DNA from 2 places in the Paenarthrobacter sp. MSM-2-10-13 genome. Region 2 is predicted to be linked to the other one. Evidence: predicted binding sites of a transcription regulator. Region 2 holds the regulator's gene; the other holds the start of a gene.

Region 1 (8,544 bases), on a different contig from region 2:
CAGTAGTTCGGTGGTACTAAAACGGGCCCCTGACGAACCAAAGAACCACGTCCAAAATCAGACGTGTCACCGTGAAAATGCAGTTCGTCATTGCCCAACGATCGTTCTTCTTGCGCCTGCTCATGCTGTGCCTTTCGCCGCATTCAGATGGCGGCAGGGCCACTCATTCCCTAACCATGGTTAAGAAAATGAGCTTTTGAGCTACGCTTGAAGTGTTCAAACTACAAGGAATGTTGCTCAAACGGCCCCGCCGATTGACCAAGCTCCTGAAGATCACCCGGCCCTGGCAGGCCGGGTTTTCTTTTTGGAACCCGTAAGGGTTTTGCCCTCACATTAAGTGTACTGTCCCGGGTCACACGAGCCGGGGCTTAAGTCTCTCACCAGTCCTCAAGACGCTGCTCAACGCCTGTAGACGCGTCCAGGCGCTCCCCGAAGTTCCCTGTAGAACTGAAACATTCGCCGGTACAAGGCAATCTTTCGATGTCCGGGAAAAACGTGTGGCAGACCGTCCTCCACCAGAGTTTTTAGGCCCATCCACCCGTTCCTCCCCACACTGGAGCTGGCCACAACATGCCGAGTCGCCTTCTGAAAATACGCTTTAGTGGACGATCCGCAGATCGTGGAAGATAACTGCGGTCATCCGGATCGTCAGCCCACGGCTGCTCTCTTCCAGGCAGCTCGCTCAGTCCAGGTCTCGATCTCCCTCCCCGGCTATATCGTTAGGCCTGCCCGGCCCCTAACAATTGTCGGAGGTCTCTGAGAGACTTACTGTCAGGAAACCCTGACAGTAAGGTGTACACGCATGGGATGGACATCCAACGACTACAACCACGAGGGCTATGTTGCTGCGATCGCCCCGGACGGGCGTCTCTCGTCGGGTTCGACCGGAGCAGGAATGTTTGTCCACGGGATCACCGGAAACTACCCGACGGCAGGGGAGTTTTACCCCGATGAGGAGATTGTCCCGAATGATCTGATCATGAGCTGGCGTGGTGCCTGCACGTGCGGGTGGCAAGGAGAGCTGTGGCAAAGAGTTCTTACGGCTGCCGACGCTGACCTTGCTACCCGCAAGGAGTACGTTCCGATCGGCGAGTTTGCCGACGTTTCGGGCGAGGTGGAGGAAGCCGTCCGAGAGGAATGGCTTGTCCACATTGCACCGTCTGAGGCGATCCTCGGTGTGGAGGCAGCTGCCAGGGAGCACCGTCAGGCCGGGCACCGTCTGGATAAGACTGTCGCGGCCGCGAAGGCGGCCGGTGCCTCCTGGACCGACATTGGGCGGGCCGCTGGGATCAGCCGCCAAGCTGCGCACGAACGCTGGGCCGACAAGTAACCCTGCCGGTGTCGTCCGGGTCTAGGGTGGGCAGTTCCCTTCGGGCAGACGTGCGTTGAGTTCCCTGATGCGATGAGGGTATTGGCGCTTCTTTGCATGGACCCGTTGTCTGGCGACCCAACCGGCCAGTGCCCGTTCTTTCGGGTCCCAGGCGCTGCGGTGCGGGTGCCTTCCGTTCTCCTTGACCCATTCGATGAATTCGGTGGCACGTTTTGCCAGTGGCGTTCGACGTTGAGCGTGATTCCATCTAGCCACCCAGGGAAGGCGGCATTGAGCGTCTGAATGGCTTCTTTGGCGAGCAGGCCGCGCCTCTGTTGGTTCCGTAGAACTAACAGAACTCCTGCAAGGCGTTCGGCTTCGCTCCCGCTCTTGCCATCTGGGGCGGGCAATGTGCCATGTTCTTGAACGTAGGCAGCTATCTGCTGCGCCGATTCGACGTAGGAGCGCCTTTCCTGCTCGGAAAATGTCTCACGCCATTCAGGCAATCGGGCATCGAGCTCACGCACGCGGGCCGGGAAGCGTTCCCGGCGTGCATCATGACGCTGCCGAAACAACCACCGGCTCAGGAAGCGTTCTGCCTCATCGTCAGAAGACGCGCTCGGGAACCGGCCGTTCTGCTTGACCCAGGCAATGAAGTCCTCTGCCGTGCGTTGCCAGCGTTCACCGGCGTGATCAGCCCGGGCGGTCCACTTCGGATAAGCCTGATCCAGGATTCGGGCGGCATCTTCGGGGAGGTCTCCAGCGGCTTTGAGTCGGCGTAGCCGCTCAAGGACCAGCGCGAGGCGTTTGTGTTCCCCGGAGGAAGGCGTGCGCTGTGTGGGCAGGTATCCGTGGTCTTTGTAGAACTTGGCTATCAGCTCGGCGGACTGTTCCGCGGTTCGCTTTTCCTCGCTCTTAAGGCGCGATTTGCCAGACCGTGCGGATGGCAATGGCTTTGGTGCCTTCAGGGATCAGTGCTTCGGCGGCTGCTTTGGCTTCTTCGTATGTCTTGCCTTCGGCGTCGACGTAGCTTTGTTTGCCGTCGGCGGCCTGTACGGTCAGGTCACTTTCACTCCCATATCCTAGGCTGCCTCAACGGTGAAGGTTCGTTCTAAGCCTGTGAGCAACGCCGATGCCTCGGCGCTGCGGCGTAGGTCCACCGGTCGTGCTCCTTGCAGGGCGGGTGATGGGACCATCATCCACAGTGCGAAGTAGTTGTGAGGGACCCGCAGCTCCATGGCCCGCTCGAAGAGCGCCACCACCACCGGCTCCAAAGTCTGATCAGGCCGGAACTGGTAACCGGGGCAATACGTACCTCCGTCCAGGAAGATCCGGACGAGCTGTTGCATGAGCGGTTCGGGATTCTCGTGCACGGCTGAGAGCCGTTCGCGGACTTGTTCCAGGCTGGGCAGATGGAACTCGTTGCGGATCCGCTCCCACAATTGTTCAGGGACCGGGGAGCTGTACAGGTCAGCCGGCATTAGCTGATGGATTCGAGCTGCCACACGGTGGCCATTGGTTCCCGCCGCAGCGTGAACGTGCGCAGTTCGGCGTTGGCCGAGGGCAGCTTGGCTTGGACCTGCCAGTGTTCGACGCTGACCAGATCGCCGGTGCCGATCGCGGCCCGTGCCCTGGTTTCCCACCATGCGTTCCTGGTGAACCAGTGAGCGGTGTGGACGTCGGGATCGACCATCCAGATCCGGCCGTCGTGACGGATCGCCAACGGGGTGCCGTCGGGGCTGAACCGGACATCGACGTCATGGCCGGTCGTGGGGGATTCGGGTGCAAGTGTCATTTGTGGTTTCCTTTCTTCCTTGGCGCCGGTCAGGCGGCCTTGACGAGGGGGAGTTCGTCCCAGTGGGTGGTGTACCTGGGGGAGAGCATGTCGCGTTTCATGGACCAGTCCGGTCCGCCCTTGAGCCCGGCATGGCCGAGCCCGATGGATCCGCGGCCGTACCGTTTGGCCACGTCCTCGAGCAGTATCCCGATGCCGCGTTCTTCATGGGGGTTCTCGAACAGTTCCAGGGGTTTCTGGTTCCCGGAGGGGCGCAGGTCGGTGACCATGATCCCGACTCGGACGTACTTCACGCCCTCATGGACCTGGGGGAGCAGTGCGTGGGCTGCCCGGGTCAGCAACACCGGGTCAGCGGTGGGCATTGGCAGCGCCAGGCACACCGAGGGGAAGGATTTTTCGTTGGGGTTGAAGTGCGATGTCGCGGCGAACGCGGTCAGCACTTTGGCTTGCAGGTCGTGTTTGGCCAACCGTGCGGAGGCCATTTGCGCGTACACGCTCATGACCTGCCGCAACCCCGCGGTTGTGGTGATGGGTGTGGAGAAGGACCGGGAGAAGATCAGCTGGTCCCGGCCGATCCGTTCCTCTTCCATCGGGATACACGGGGTGCCTTGCAGTTCCAGGACGGTGCGCATCATGACGATGGAGAACTTGTCCCTGATCGCGACCGGGTTCGCGCGGGTCAGGTCAGCGATAGTGAAGATCCCCATCGCGTTCAGGCGTTTGGTGAGCCTGGTGGCCACGCCCCAGATTTCGATTACGGACAGCTTGGCCATCAGTGCATCGCGCTGCTCGGCCGGAACTGACTCCCACCGGCAGACACCGTTGAAGGCCGGGTTGTTTTTTGCCCATTTGTTGCAAAGTTTGGCAAGGGTCTTCGTGGGTGCGATCCCGACGCAGACCGGCACGCCGACGTGCCGCCGGCACGCGGCCTTCATCTCCCGGCCCAGGGCCAGCAGTTCGTCCGGTTCACCTTTGACGCCAAGGAATGCCTCATCGATGGAGTAGACCTCCAGCCAGGCCGAGTAGCGGCCCAGCAGCTCCATGACGCGTGAACTGACGTCTCCGTAGAGCTCGTAGTTGCTCGACAGGGCCACGAGACCCCATTCCTTGGCACGGGGTCGGAGCTTGAACCACGGATCGCCCATGGCGATGCCCAGGCGCTTTGCCTCAGAGGAACGGGTTACGGCGCAGCCGTCATTGTTGGAGAGCACAATGACTGGTTTACCCTCTAGGGAAGGGTTGAACGCCCGTTCGGCCGAGGCGTAAAAGCAGTTCACGTCCACGTGCGCGATTTCCTGCATCCGGCGCATCACCGCGGGCTTAGACATGGTGCAAACACCGTTCAGCCACCCCAAAGATGCTCAGGTCTGCCGAAGCTGGCACCTTGATGTCGGGGAAGGTCGGGTTGTCGGCCTGCAGGACAACGCCCGAGGGCGTAATCCGCAGCCGCTTGATTGTCAGCTCACCATCGAGGACCGCGACGACCACGGAACCGTCCGTCGGTTCCAGTGCCCGGTTCACCACGAGCTCGTCACCGTCGCTGATGCCGGCCTGTTCCATGGATTGGCCGACAATGCGGACGATGACGGTGTTGGTGACGTCTTTGAACAGATGTTCGTTGAGGTCGATCCGATCCTGGAAGTAGTCCTGGGCGGGCGAGGGATAGCCGGCGGCCACCGCTACCGGTGCCAGCGGAACCCCCACCGGAGAGAGTCCCGCGCTTATCACACGGGGGCCAACTATCACGCCCACAACACACCCTTATTCGAAACTATGTTCTATTAAACTACGATACCCCCGGCCTCCGACAACATAGCGCTCAGGGTGAAAGCGAGGGGGTCTGAGGGAGGGTGTGAGGTTCGCTGCCTAGTTGCTTGGCCTTGCCCGGCGAGGCGGCTATGGCCGGTTCGGCCTGCGAGCTCGGCGGGGGTCGGGCCACCGACCCCCGAGGGCTGAAGATGGCTCCGAGTTCGTCAAGTAGCGCAAATAGCGAGTTTTTATGAATGAAGTCTGACGTCGAGGACGGGACCCGCTGAATTCACATTCTTTGCTATTTCCCTAAAGCTCAGAATGGGTTTATCATTGTCTTACCCCAACTCCTTGGGGCGAGGATAACCCGCCATCCTATGGCGGGTTCTGGCTGAAGGGGGGTGGGTCTTATCTGTGTCGATCCGGAGCTAGCCAAAACGCAAGCAGCCGTGCGGCGCCTCAAGTTGCTTAGGTTGGCAATAGGCGTCTGCACGGCTGCTGTTGTTCTCGCTACCGCAGTGAAAGACTTGATCGGTTAACCCATCAAACGTGTGGTGGTCCAGTTCCCGCTGGGCCACCACGCTGTCTTTCCCCAAATAATCCGGCGGTGTAGGTCTCTCATCGCAGGATCATAGGGTTGCGCGGTACTTATAGAGTATCGCAATCATGTGATCATGCAATCATGTTCTACATGAAAAAATAAACATGAAAGCTCATGGGATTATTTTTCATGATTCTAATAACATGATGATCCCCTAATTTTCCGTGAACTTATGGCTCACTTTTTTATGGTGTAAGAAGCTACGGAACTCTTGTGCTGCAGGAAAGTTGGAGCGCAGAAGTTTCATACTGTAAGAAAGCTATGGCTCAAAACTTTCGTAGTGTACGAGAGTTGTGCCGCAGAGTTTTCCTGAGTAAGTAGTTTTTGGCTTGCATCTCTTGTCCGCCCTGATCTGCAGGCCTTGCCATCGGCCAGGCCGGATAACCCAGTAGCCCTATCGCTGCAACGCTCTTCTGTCCGAATTCCGACAGCTCAGTTGCCAATGGGCTCGTGTGGTGGACCCGTCAACGTCTAGTTACTGATGGGTTGTGCCCACTGCGACGAGGTGGCTTCAGCCGTTTTGGAGGTGCGGCGGGAGTTCGACGTCGGCGGGGTCCAGCTCCGGACGTACACGAACGTAGGCGACACCGTGTCTGAAGGATTTGCCGGTCCATGCGACGTCGGCCGATATCTCGACCACGATCGGTTCAACCAGTGTCAGGTGAACCGGTCCTTTGTCTTTACTGAATCTGTTCAGCGAGGTGTCGCTGATTTCTTCCGGCCAGGGGTGCCCGGGCTGTGCCGGGCGGAGCTGGCGGCCCAGCTCACGCCCTACCCGTGTGGAAAGCGCCGTGGAACGGCCTACGATTCGCAGCTGCCCATCGACCGGCAAGCCGACGATGATCGCCTGCGGTTGCGTGATCGGGCCGATGACGGCCGCGCAGACCGCATCAAGAGTGGTTTTTGTCTTCAACTTCAGCCAAGAGCGCGAGCCATCATATGGCTGCGATCCTCCCTTGAACTTCCCTGTCAAGTTCAACGTGTTGAATCTATCCGGGCGGCCGCATCCCGAATGGCGTCACGCTGATGGACTACGTCAAGTCACTCAGGTTCGGTATGACGGTGCCACAGGACCACACGGCCTCGGTGAGATCTGATGATTACCGGCTGCTGCTGACGGCGGCCGCGCGAAGGGCCGCGAGGTCTGGATGGCGATCCAGCCGCGGCTCCGACGGACGGTCCCCCGGGCCGCGAAGTCGGCCAGGGTTTTGCTGGCGATCACCCGCCGGGTCAGATGAAGGGTTGTTTGGGCAACTAGCCGTTGCGCCTGCAGCCAGGACTCGTTGAAAGACTCCCAGACGGGAGCGCTCGATTCGAACGCGGCCTGCCCCGTGTCGATGCCTTCCTGTAAGATCCGCTGCACGGCGGGCCAGTCGTCGGCCGCATTGGCCGCATCCAAACCCTGCCCTCATAGGGCCGCGAGGATCCCGGCAACGTCGTCCAGCGCTCCGGGAATCAACGAGTAGTAAGCCCACGTGCCGCGCTTTTCGCGGTGCAACAGTCCGGCGTCGACCAGGATCTTCAGGTGATGGGACACGGTGGGCTGGCCGAGGTCCAGAGGTTCGGTGAGATCGCAGACGCAGGATTCACCGGAGGCTTCGGCCTTGACGATGGAGAGCAGCCGCAGCCGGTTGGGATCTGCCAGCGCTTTGAAAACCAAGGCCTTCTGCTGTGCTTGTTCTGCAGTCAATGCCGGTGTTCCTGCGGGTACGCAACAGGAGGCGTCGACTGCGGGTTCAAGAGTTTGCAGAGTGTTCATGTCTCCCATTATGCACAAAAATTGACAACCATCGATATGGCTGGGAATACTTCATATCGATCATCATCAATTTAACGCCGAGATTCACAGGAGACCCGTGAGCACCCGGACAGATACACCATCCCTTCGTCGGGACGATGCCGCCGTCGTCGGCAAACTTTCCACCCTCGACCGGTTTCTGCCTGTGTGGATCATTGCCGCCATGGCCCTGGGCCTGCTTCTTGGGAGCTTGATTCCGGGGTTGAACATCGCGCTGGAGGCCGTAAAAGTCGGGGAGGTATCACTGCCGATCGCTATTGGCCTGCTGGTGATGATGTACCCGGTCCTCGCCAAGGTCCGCTACGACCAGGCGCACCGCGTGCTGGCCGATCGGAAGCTGATGATTACCTCGCTGGTGATCAATTGGGTCCTAGCGCCGGCATTCATGTTCGCATTGGCATGGATCTTCATCCCGGACCTACCTGAATACCGGACCGGCCTGATCATTGTGGGCTTGGCCCGCTGCATCGCAATGGTGATGATCTGGAACGATCTGGCCTGCGGGGACCGCGAATCAGCGGCCGTTCTGGTGTTCATCAACTCCGTCTTCCAGGTGTTCGCCTTCGCTGCGTTGGGCTGGTTCTACCTTCAGTGGCTGCCGTCACTCCTGGGATTACCCACGACAAGCGCGGACTTCTCCTTCTGGGCCATCACTCTCTCGGTCCTGATCTTCCTGGGCATCCCCTTGCTGGCAGGGTTCCTCACCCGCGCCATCGGCGAGAAAGCCAAGGGCCGGGACTGGTACGAGAACAAGCTCCTGCCGAAGCTCGGGCCCTGGGCTCTTTACGGACTCCTCTTCACTATTACCCTCCTCTTTGCTCTTCAAGGTGGCACGATCACGTCGCGACCGCTGGACGTGGTCCGCATCGCAGTGCCGCTCCTTGTCTACTTCCTCGTAGTTTTCGGCATCGGCATGGTCCTTGGCCGACTGCTGAATCTGGGATATGCCAAGACCACAACACTGGCTTTCACTGCCGCCGGCAACAACTTCGAGCTCGCGATCGCTGTTGCGATCGGCACCTTCGGGGTCACGTCCGGGCAAGCCCTCGCCGGCGTCGTGGGCCCATTGATCGAAGTTCCTGCCCTCGTTGCACTGGTCTACGCAGCACTTTGGGCACGGAAACGGTTCTTCCGCAACGAAGCCACCGCCACCGTTTAGGCGGCCGCATTGACCGAACGATTTAGTTCAGTCATGATTGAATCAATGAATACTGAACAAATCTCCCGGCTTCAGCCCAGGGTCGCCAAGTATGCGGCCCTGGCCGACCCCGCACGGTTACGCATCGTGGACC
Region 2 (8,544 bases):
CTTGGCCGTCAACAATGTCAACGGCCGGCAGGAGTTCCAGAACGGACTGGGCGGAGGAGGTCATGTGTGTCCTTGAAGTTCGAAAAGGGTGATGCGGCTAGTTGAACGACTGGTTCAGTTTCCCAGCGTCAGGAGATAGGCGGCCAGGAGGGACATCCCTGCCAGCACGTAGAAAGAAATAGAAACCCAACGCGGCTTTTTCTGCTGATGGAAGGAGATCCCCCCACCTACCAGCAGGCCGGCGAGGCCCATAAGTAATACCGACCACCACATCTAAGCGGCACCGCTTCCGGATTCTTTCGAAGCGGGCTTACGGAGGCTATCCACCCAGTTTCGCAGGAGCCGGGCCCCGGCATCCCCTGACTTCTCCGGGTGGAACTGCGTGGCGCAGAGCGGGCCGTTTTCCACTGCGGCAATGAAGCGTGCACCGTGCTCGGACCACGTCACCATGGGAGGAGCCATACGGGGCTGAACGACGTCGAAGTTCCACTCCTGGACTCCGTAAGAGTGCACAAAATAGAAGCGTTCCTGTTCAACACCTTCGAACAGCTTTGAGCCTTCGGGGACGTCCACGGTGTTCCAACCCATGTGCGGCACCACTGGAGCGGGAAGGAGCTCAACCTTGCCGGGCCACTCAGCCATGCCTTCGGACTCGGTGCCGTGCTCAACTCCGGCTTCGAAGAGAACCTGCAAACCCACGCAGATGGCCAGCACAGGACGGCCACCGGCAACCCGACGTCCGATCATGCGGATGGCATCAACGGACTTGAGTTCCTTCATCACGGTCTCGTAGGCACCAACTCCGGGCACCACCAGACCATCAGCGTTGAGCACGTCCTCAGGCTTGGAGCTCAACACCACGTGCGCGCCCGCACGTTCGAGGGCGCGGACGGCAGAGCGAACGTTGCCCGATCCATAGTCCAACACGGTGACGGTTGGCTTGCCTTCAGGCGACTCCGGCTTTACGGACGCTATGGCGTCGGCCACGGCTCCATTGTTCAGAATCTGGCCGCTCATAGTGCGCCCTTAGTGGAGGGAATGCCCTCCACACGGGGATCGGACTCAACAGCTGCACGCAACGCGCGGGCAAAGGCTTTGAACTGGGCCTCAACGATGTGGTGGGGGTCGCGGCCGGCCAGGACGTTCATGTGGAGGCAGATTCCGGCGTGAAGCGTAATTGCTTCAAAAACGTGACGGGTCAACGATCCCGTGAAGTGTCCGCCGATCAGGTGGTATTCCTGTCCGGCCGGCTCGCCACCGTGCACCAGGTAGGGTCGTCCGGAAACATCAACGACGGCGTGCGCCAAGGCTTCGTCCAAAGGAACCGTGGCTTCACCAAAGCGACGAATACCGGCTTTATTGCCCAGTGCCGTTCGGAGGACCTCGCCGAAGGTAATGGCGACGTCTTCCACCGTGTGGTGGGCGTCAATGTGGGTGTCGCCAGTAGCTTTGACGGTCATGTCAATCAGGGAATGCTTGCACAGAGCCGTCAGCATGTGGTCGTAGAACGGAACCGAAGTGCTGATATCCGAGACGCCTGAACCATCCAGGTTAATCTCCACCAGGACCGAAGACTCACTGGTGGTGCGCTCCATGCGCGCGGTGCGGGCAGCGGTCGGCGCGGCGCCGGTTTCGCTCATTGGGACATCCTTATACACGGAGGGGTGGGTTAGGTCTAGGAACAAGTTTAGGCGTGGTGCGGCGCGGTGCCGTCCAGCAGGGCTTCCAAGGCCTCCAGGAACGCAGTCGTTTCCGGCTCGGTTCCAGCGGTGACACGCAAATGCCCCGGGATACCGACGTCGCGAATCAACACGCCGGCGTCCAGCAGGCCCTGCCAGATAGTGTGTGGATCCTCCAGTCCCCCAAAGAAGACGTAGTTGGAGTCCGAAGCAGCAGGCTGGAGGCCCATGCGGAGCAGTTCAGTCACAATCCTGTCGCGCTGGACCTTGATGTCCTCGACGTCGGCCATGAGGGCTTCGCGGTGATTCAGCGCAGCGAGGGCCGTTGCCTGCGTCACGGCAGAGAGGTGGTATGGGAGACGGACCAGCCTGATGGCGTCCGTGACTTCCGGGGCTGACGCCATGTATCCGAGCCTGGCGCCCGCCAAAGCGAATGCTTTGCTCATGGTGCGCGAGACGATCAGACGCTCGCGTCCGGGCAACAGGGTCAGGGCGCTCGGCGTGTTGTCGTGTGCGAACTCGTGGTAGGCCTCATCCACGATCACCATGGCCTGGCTGGCTTCGCCGGCCTCGTAAACAGCCTCCACGACGTCCAATCCCAAGCCCGTACCTGTGGGGTTGTTGGGCGAGCACAGGAAAACGATGTTGGCGCCCGTTTCCCGGACCTGAGCAGCGGCCGATTCGGCGTCCAGCCCGTAGTCGTCCGCGCGGACTCCGCGGACATACTCGGTGTCAGTGCCACTCGCGAGCAGGGGGTACATGGAGTACGTGGGAGGAAAGCCCAATGCCTTGCGGCCGGGTCCACCAAAGGCTTGGAGGATCTGCTGCAGGACCTCGTTGGATCCGTTGGCCGCCCAGATGTTGTCCGGGGAAAGCCCGTGGCCAAGGTACTCGGCCAAGGCTTCACGAAGTTCGGTGAACTCCCGGTCCGGATAGCGGTTCAGCCCGGTGGCCGCAGCGGCCACGGCCTCAGTGATGGCGGCTTGGACATCTGCGGGGACGCCATGAGTGTTTTCGTTGACGTTGAGCAGGATCGGTACATCGAGCTGCGGTGCGCCATAGGGGCTCAATCCACGCAGGTTGGTCCGAAGGGGAAGTCGGTCAAGTCGCTCAAGCTGGTCACTCACCAACCCAGTTTAAGGGGCGGCCGGGACTGCCGACTAACTGTGACGCCCGACCCTTGATTTCTGCGGGTGCCGAGGGATCAGTTTGCAGGGACGAACAGCTGCTGGCCGGGCAGGATGCGGCCGCCCCGGAGGTCGTTGAGCTGGATGATCTCGGCGATGACGTCGCGGGGGTCACGCTCGGGAGCGGCAGCGCCGGCGATGCCCCAGAGGGACTGACCTGGCTGGACTGTAACAGTGACGGCAACAGGCGGACGCAGTTGGGACTGCGAGTCGGCTGCCTTGGCCGGGGAGTTGATAAATCCGGCAAGACTCAGCAACGCTGCAACCAACAGCATGGCCGGGATGCCGAAGAAGACGATCCGTCCCCTTCGGGTCAGGCGCAGGCGAGCGGGTGCCTGGGTCGTACGGAAATCAGCGAACGTAGTGACTGCGGACATGAGCTGAGCCCTTCTGAGCTATTGCCACGCTCCGGGATGCCCGGTGCCTGGCTGCCAATTCTTTGTGTTCCCCTGGGCCTGCCCCGGATGTTCGAACGCTTTGTTCGAACATCCAGCTTCAGCATCAGGTTTATAGAACACATATTCGAACCTTGCTATGACATTTTTAGCACTTATCAACGAACGGTGTCGAGACTCGCTAGAACAAATGTTTGATAAACGCCTGTGCCTGCCCTACGTTTGAGTGAAGAAGCAGCACTGTTTCAGTGGAACAGGAGGGTCTGACATTTTTTGCAGACCTGACACCCCTGGCCCTCATCAGGGCGGAATGGAAAGGCATTGGCGAACATGGCAGCGAAAGCCACAGGCGGAGGGGCACCCCTGCGGAGCCAACAGCCTCAAAAGAGTCCCAAAAGCCTGACCGTCCGGCAGAAAAAGATCCTGGAGACCATCCAGAGGTCAGTCAATGACAACGGCTACCCTCCCAGCATGCGCGAAATCGGCGACACCGTGGGTCTGGCCAGTTTGTCCAGCGTCACGCACCAGTTGTCCCAATTGGAGAAGCTCGGCTACCTCCGCCGGGACCCCAAGCGTCCCCGCGCCATGGAAGTGCTGATGCCCCTAACCCTTGATGGCGGGCCCATCCCCGGTGTGGACGCTCCGACCACCCTTCGCAGCGCCGGTGGCCTGGCCGTCACCGAGCTAGCCAGCGCCAGTGATACCGCCATGGTCCCCTTGGTGGGGCGCATCGCGGCAGGTGGACCGATCCTGGCTGACCAGACGGTGGAAGACGTGCTTGCACTCCCACGGCAACTCGTGGGGCATGGCGAACTGTTCATGCTGAAGGTGGCCGGCGATTCCATGATCGATGCTGCTATCTGTGACGGCGACTGGGTGGTGGTCCGGCGACAGAATGATGCCATCAACGGCGACATCGTTGCCGCCCTGCTGGATGATGAAGCAACCGTGAAGACTTTCCGGCAGCGGGACGGTCACACGTGGCTGCTCCCCCAAAACACCCAGTACGAGCCCATCCTCGGAGATCAGGCCACCATCATGGGCAAGGTCGTCTCGGTACTGCGCTCTCTTTAAGCGCTCACGCCCTTTAAACGCAGCTTCCCGTGGACACCAGCAGGTGTTCACGGGAAGCTGTGCATTACGGGGCTTTAGCCGAGCCCAGACGTTCCAGAACGCCTCGAACCACCGACCGGTCCGTGGTGGCCCAGAACGGCGGCAGGGCGGCACGTAGAAAGCCCCCGTAGCGCTCGGTCGAAAGCCTGGAGTCGAGTACCGCGACCACCCCTTTGTCTCCCGTCGAGCGGATCAGTCGGCCAGCGCCCTGCGCCAGCCGAATGGCAGCGTGCGTGGCTGACACGGCCATGAAACCGTTCCCGCCCGATTGGGCAACCGCCCGGGAACGGGCAGTCATCAGGGGATCGTCAGGACGTGGGAAGGGAATGCGGTCAATAACCACCAGTCGGCATGAGCCACCCGGAACGTCTACCCCCTGCCACAGGGACATGGTTCCGAAGAGGCACGTATCTGGCTCGTCCGCGAATTGCTTCACCAGGGCCGCCATGGTGGATTCTCCCTGACAGAGAATGTCCACATCCAGCCGGAGCCGCATGGCATCGGCGGCTTCTTCGGCAGCACGCCGCGAGGAGAACAGGCAAAGCGCTCCGCCCCCGGACGCCCGGATGAGGTCTTCCAATTCGTCCAGCGCCTCCGGCGAAGTACCGCGGCCCGGTTTGGGCAGGTGCTTTGCCACGTATAGAACACCCTGTTTGGGATAGTCGAAGGGCGATCCCACATCAATGCCCGTCCAGCTCGGCGCGCCGTCTCCAATCAGGCCAAGACCACCCGCGGCGGGCTCGAAGGCCGAGCCGATGGCCAGGGTCGCAGAGGTCAGCACCACAGTATGGCCGGCAAAGAGCCCCTCTCGAAGCCGCCCTGCCACACTGAGCGGGGCAATATTAATCAATGCAGGAGCTGTCTCGTCCGGCGGAGAATATCCCTGCTGGGGGTCGAACGTGCTGTTCCGCGAGAACCAGACCACTTCGCGGTTCTCCTTCGCGGCGAGCATCCGCTCGCACAGTTCCAGGATGAGCATGAGCCGTGAGCGCGCAAGCTGCCGTCCGCCGTCGACCGCGTTTGAAGAATCCGTCTTCGAGTCCGAGAGCGCGGCGCGCGTGGCGTCCCGCAATTGGTCAAGGCAATCCAGCTGTTCGTCGTTGAGGCCGTTGGGCAACAGACCGTTGGGCACGCCAGCTATGGCCATATCCAAGCTGTCCGCAGCTGCGTTGAGGGCGTCCACGGTGATGGCCGTATGCTTGCGGGCACTTGATGCCGCCGCGTGGACCATGGCCACGGACAACTGTCCTGAAACGGCTCCGGTTACCCGGTCCTGAAGCTCGTGCGCCTCATCAACCACCACGACGTCGTACTCGGGCAAGACAGCCAGGCCTTCAAAGGCGCTGACGGCCAACATGGCATGGTTGGTGACTACGACGTCGGCCTCACCAGCCCTTGAACGGGCCAGCTCACTGAAGCACTCTTCTGCCACGGGGCACTTCTGGGCACCCAGGCACTCCATGGACGTGACGGAAACCTGCCGCCAAGCCCTGTCGGTGACGCCGGGCATGAGTTCGTCGCGGTCTCCGGTAGTGGTCTTCTCCGCCCATTCCCTGAGGCGGACCACTTCCTTGCCCAGCTGCGATTGGGGTCCACCCATGGAGGCAGCAAAGTGAGGGACGCTGGTGTCCTCCCCCAGGGAGAACAGCTGCCCTTCGGAGGGCTCCTCGCTGGGGAACCCGCCTTCAAGCTTCTGCAGGCACACATAATTGGCTCTGCCCTTGACCAACGCCACGTTGACGGGGCGCTCAAGGGCAGGGTTGATGGTCTCCAGCAGCCGGGGAAGATCACGGCCGACAATCTGGGTCTGGAGTGCCAGGGTGGCGGTGGACACCAGCGTCGGTTTGTTGCTGTCCATGGAGTGAGCGATCAACGGAATAAGGTAAGCCAAAGACTTGCCCGTTCCCGTTCCCGCTTGAACCAGCAAATGCTCCCCGGTTTCAATAGCCCGGGTCACATGCTTGGCCATTTCATGCTGACCCGCACGGCTTTGTCCGCCCATGCCGGCAACAGCCCGGTCCAACAACTCGAGGGTGGCTTTCTCCCCCACCGACTTGACGGCGTCCGCCGCCACCTTCTCAACCATTGCTGACGAATGACTCCAGTTCGGCGGCCAGGCCTTCGCGCACCATGACCACTACGCGGGTCCCGTTCTCCTCGTGCTCAAGGCTGAGGATTTCCGAGTCGGAATTGTGCAGTTTGTTGATCATTTCCCCGCGGTCGTAGGGAATGAGCAGTTCAAGGCGCACGCCCGGCCGGGGAATGGATCGGCTGATGTCTTCCAACAGTTCGGCAATGCCCTGGCCCGTACGGGTGGACACCACTGCGTGGCGGGGTTCCTTCTGCTTGAGGCGCTCCACCACAAAAGGATCCGCGACATCGACCTTGTTGAGGACGATGATTTCAGGAACCTTACGGGCATCCACTTCGGTGAAAACGGTCCTTACAGCAGCGATCTGGCCCTCAGGATCGGGGTGTGATGCATCCACCACATGGAGGATCAGGTCTGCGTCCGCCACTTCCTCCAATGTAGACCGGAAAGCCTCAATCAGCTGGGTGGGCAATGAACGAACGAACCCAACGGTATCTGCCAGGGTGTAGCCGATGCCATCCGGAGTTTGCGCCTTGCGGACCGTGGGATCCAAGGTGGCGAACAGGGCGTTCTCCACCAGGACACCGGCGTCCGTGAGGCGGTTCAGGAGGGACGACTTGCCGGCGTTCGTGTACCCGGCGATGGCGACGGACGGAACAGCATTACGACGGCGGTTGGCGCGCTTAGTCTCGCGCGCCGGCTTCATCGCGGCTATTTCGCGACGCAGCTTGGCCATGCGGGTGCGGATTCGCCGCCTATCGAGTTCGATCTTGGTTTCACCAGGACCGCGCGAGCCCATGCCGGCGCCTGCTCCACCCACCTGGCCACCGGCCTGACGGGACATGGAGTCACCCCAACCACGAAGCCTCGGGAGCAGGTATTCGAGCTGTGCGAGCTCAACCTGGGCCTTGCCTTCGCGGCTCTTGGCGTGCTGGGCGAAGATGTCCAGGATCAGTGTGGTCCGGTCGACTACCTTGACCTTCACGATGTCCTCAAGGCCGCGTCGCTGTGACGGGGCAAGCTCCGTGTCCACTACTACGGTGTCTGCGCCGGTGGCGGCGACGATGTCCTTGAGCTCCTGGGCCTTGCCGGATCCGAGGAAGGTCCCGGGGTCCGGCTTCTGCCGGCGCTGAACAATACCGTCCAGCACCTCGGATCCAGCCGTTTCGGCAAGGGCGGCGAGCTCACGGAGGGAGTTCTCCGCATCAGCAAGAGTCCCCTCCGTCCACAGGCCGGCCAGGACAACGCGCTCCAGGCGCAGCTGCCGGTATTCGACCTCTGTGACGTCCTCGAGTTCGGTGGACAGTCCCGCGGTACGCCGAAGGGCGCGGCGTTCGGCCAGGTCTTCCTGGTCGCCGTCATAAATACTGTGTTCCTGGTCCAGCGTGGAAATCGCCTGCGCCTTGCCGAACACACCGATGGCGTCGTTGTCGTCGGATGCCTGCGCAGGTACATCCTTGGAAAGAATCCGGTCGATCACGGCCTGGATTTGTTCAGGACTCATGTCCTGGGCGTCGGAATCGGATCCGGAGTGCTTCTGGGTGGTCATGGTCTCCTTAGACTGTTCGGCAATTCCAGAATAGTGCTGTTTGCTGCTCGATGGGGCGCTATTCGCGCTGGGCTGACGGGCATCGGCCAAAAGGGCCTCCTGTGTCCTGAACGGCCACCCCTCTTGCGGAGGGCGGCTGTTGTAAAAGTGGCGTGATGGAATCCGCAGGAGGGTCCCTGGGCCGAGGTGAGGATGTTCCGCCGGCTGCAACACAGGGCCGCGTTACACCACGGTCCACTGCACAAACGAGCGGGGATCTTCAGAGTGTCCGGCCCCACATGAGGAGCAAACGGACAAAGCCTTAAGGACCTGCCGGGCGGAACGGCCGGCATGGGCAAAATGCCGAACCGGGCCTGCGTCGCGGGCGGTACCATGAACGCCTGATGACTTGGCGTTGTGGGCTGATTACTCAAAGATCAAGAACATGCGTTTCACTTTAGCAGCCGCTGTCAAGCCAACGACGGACGGATGCGGTTTCCCAAGCCGCCATTAGCCAACTAATCTGGCAAATTATGGAGTCTGCACACTA

What was found. Region 2 encodes LexA, which represses DNA repair genes until DNA is damaged. Its sites were predicted from a motif close to TCGAACANNTGTTCGA; they were not measured.
Region 1: the regulator LexA is predicted to act here: its motif matches at 4,870-4,885, upstream of umuD (translesion error-prone DNA polymerase V autoproteolytic subunit).

What each region holds. Positions count from the first base shown of each region.
Region 1 is NZ_JAAOXO010000015.1:84,482-93,025, forward strand. Features, by position in the region: gene HAV21_RS20755 (hypothetical protein) at 803-1,330, shown strand; gene HAV21_RS20760 (hypothetical protein) at 1,726-2,091, shown strand; gene HAV21_RS20765 (hypothetical protein) at 2,392-2,790, opposite strand; gene HAV21_RS20770 (hypothetical protein) at 2,790-3,104, opposite strand; gene HAV21_RS20775 (Y-family DNA polymerase) at 3,134-4,432, opposite strand; gene umuD (translesion error-prone DNA polymerase V autoproteolytic subunit) at 4,425-4,856, opposite strand; gene HAV21_RS22405 (hypothetical protein) at 5,966-6,367, opposite strand; gene HAV21_RS22080 (hypothetical protein) at 6,500-6,817, opposite strand; gene HAV21_RS20795 (metalloregulator ArsR/SmtB family transcription factor) at 6,863-7,213, opposite strand; gene arsB (ACR3 family arsenite efflux transporter) at 7,311-8,411, shown strand; gene HAV21_RS20805 (metalloregulator ArsR/SmtB family transcription factor) at 8,457-8,544, shown strand, end outside.
Region 2 is NZ_JAAOXO010000013.1:42,770-51,313, forward strand. Features, by position in the region: gene priA (bifunctional 1-(5-phosphoribosyl)-5-((5-phosphoribosylamino)methylideneamino)imidazole-4-carboxamide isomerase/phosphoribosylanthranilate isomerase PriA) at 1-64, opposite strand, end outside; gene hisH (imidazole glycerol phosphate synthase subunit HisH) at 274-1,017, opposite strand; gene hisB (imidazoleglycerol-phosphate dehydratase HisB) at 1,014-1,640, opposite strand; gene HAV21_RS19405 (histidinol-phosphate transaminase) at 1,688-2,806, opposite strand; gene HAV21_RS19410 (LysM peptidoglycan-binding domain-containing protein) at 2,884-3,243, opposite strand; gene lexA (transcriptional repressor LexA) at 3,592-4,335, shown strand; gene HAV21_RS19420 (ATP-dependent DNA helicase) at 4,400-6,460, opposite strand; gene hflX (GTPase HflX) at 6,453-8,015, opposite strand; gene HAV21_RS19430 (methyltransferase) at 8,528-8,544, shown strand, end outside.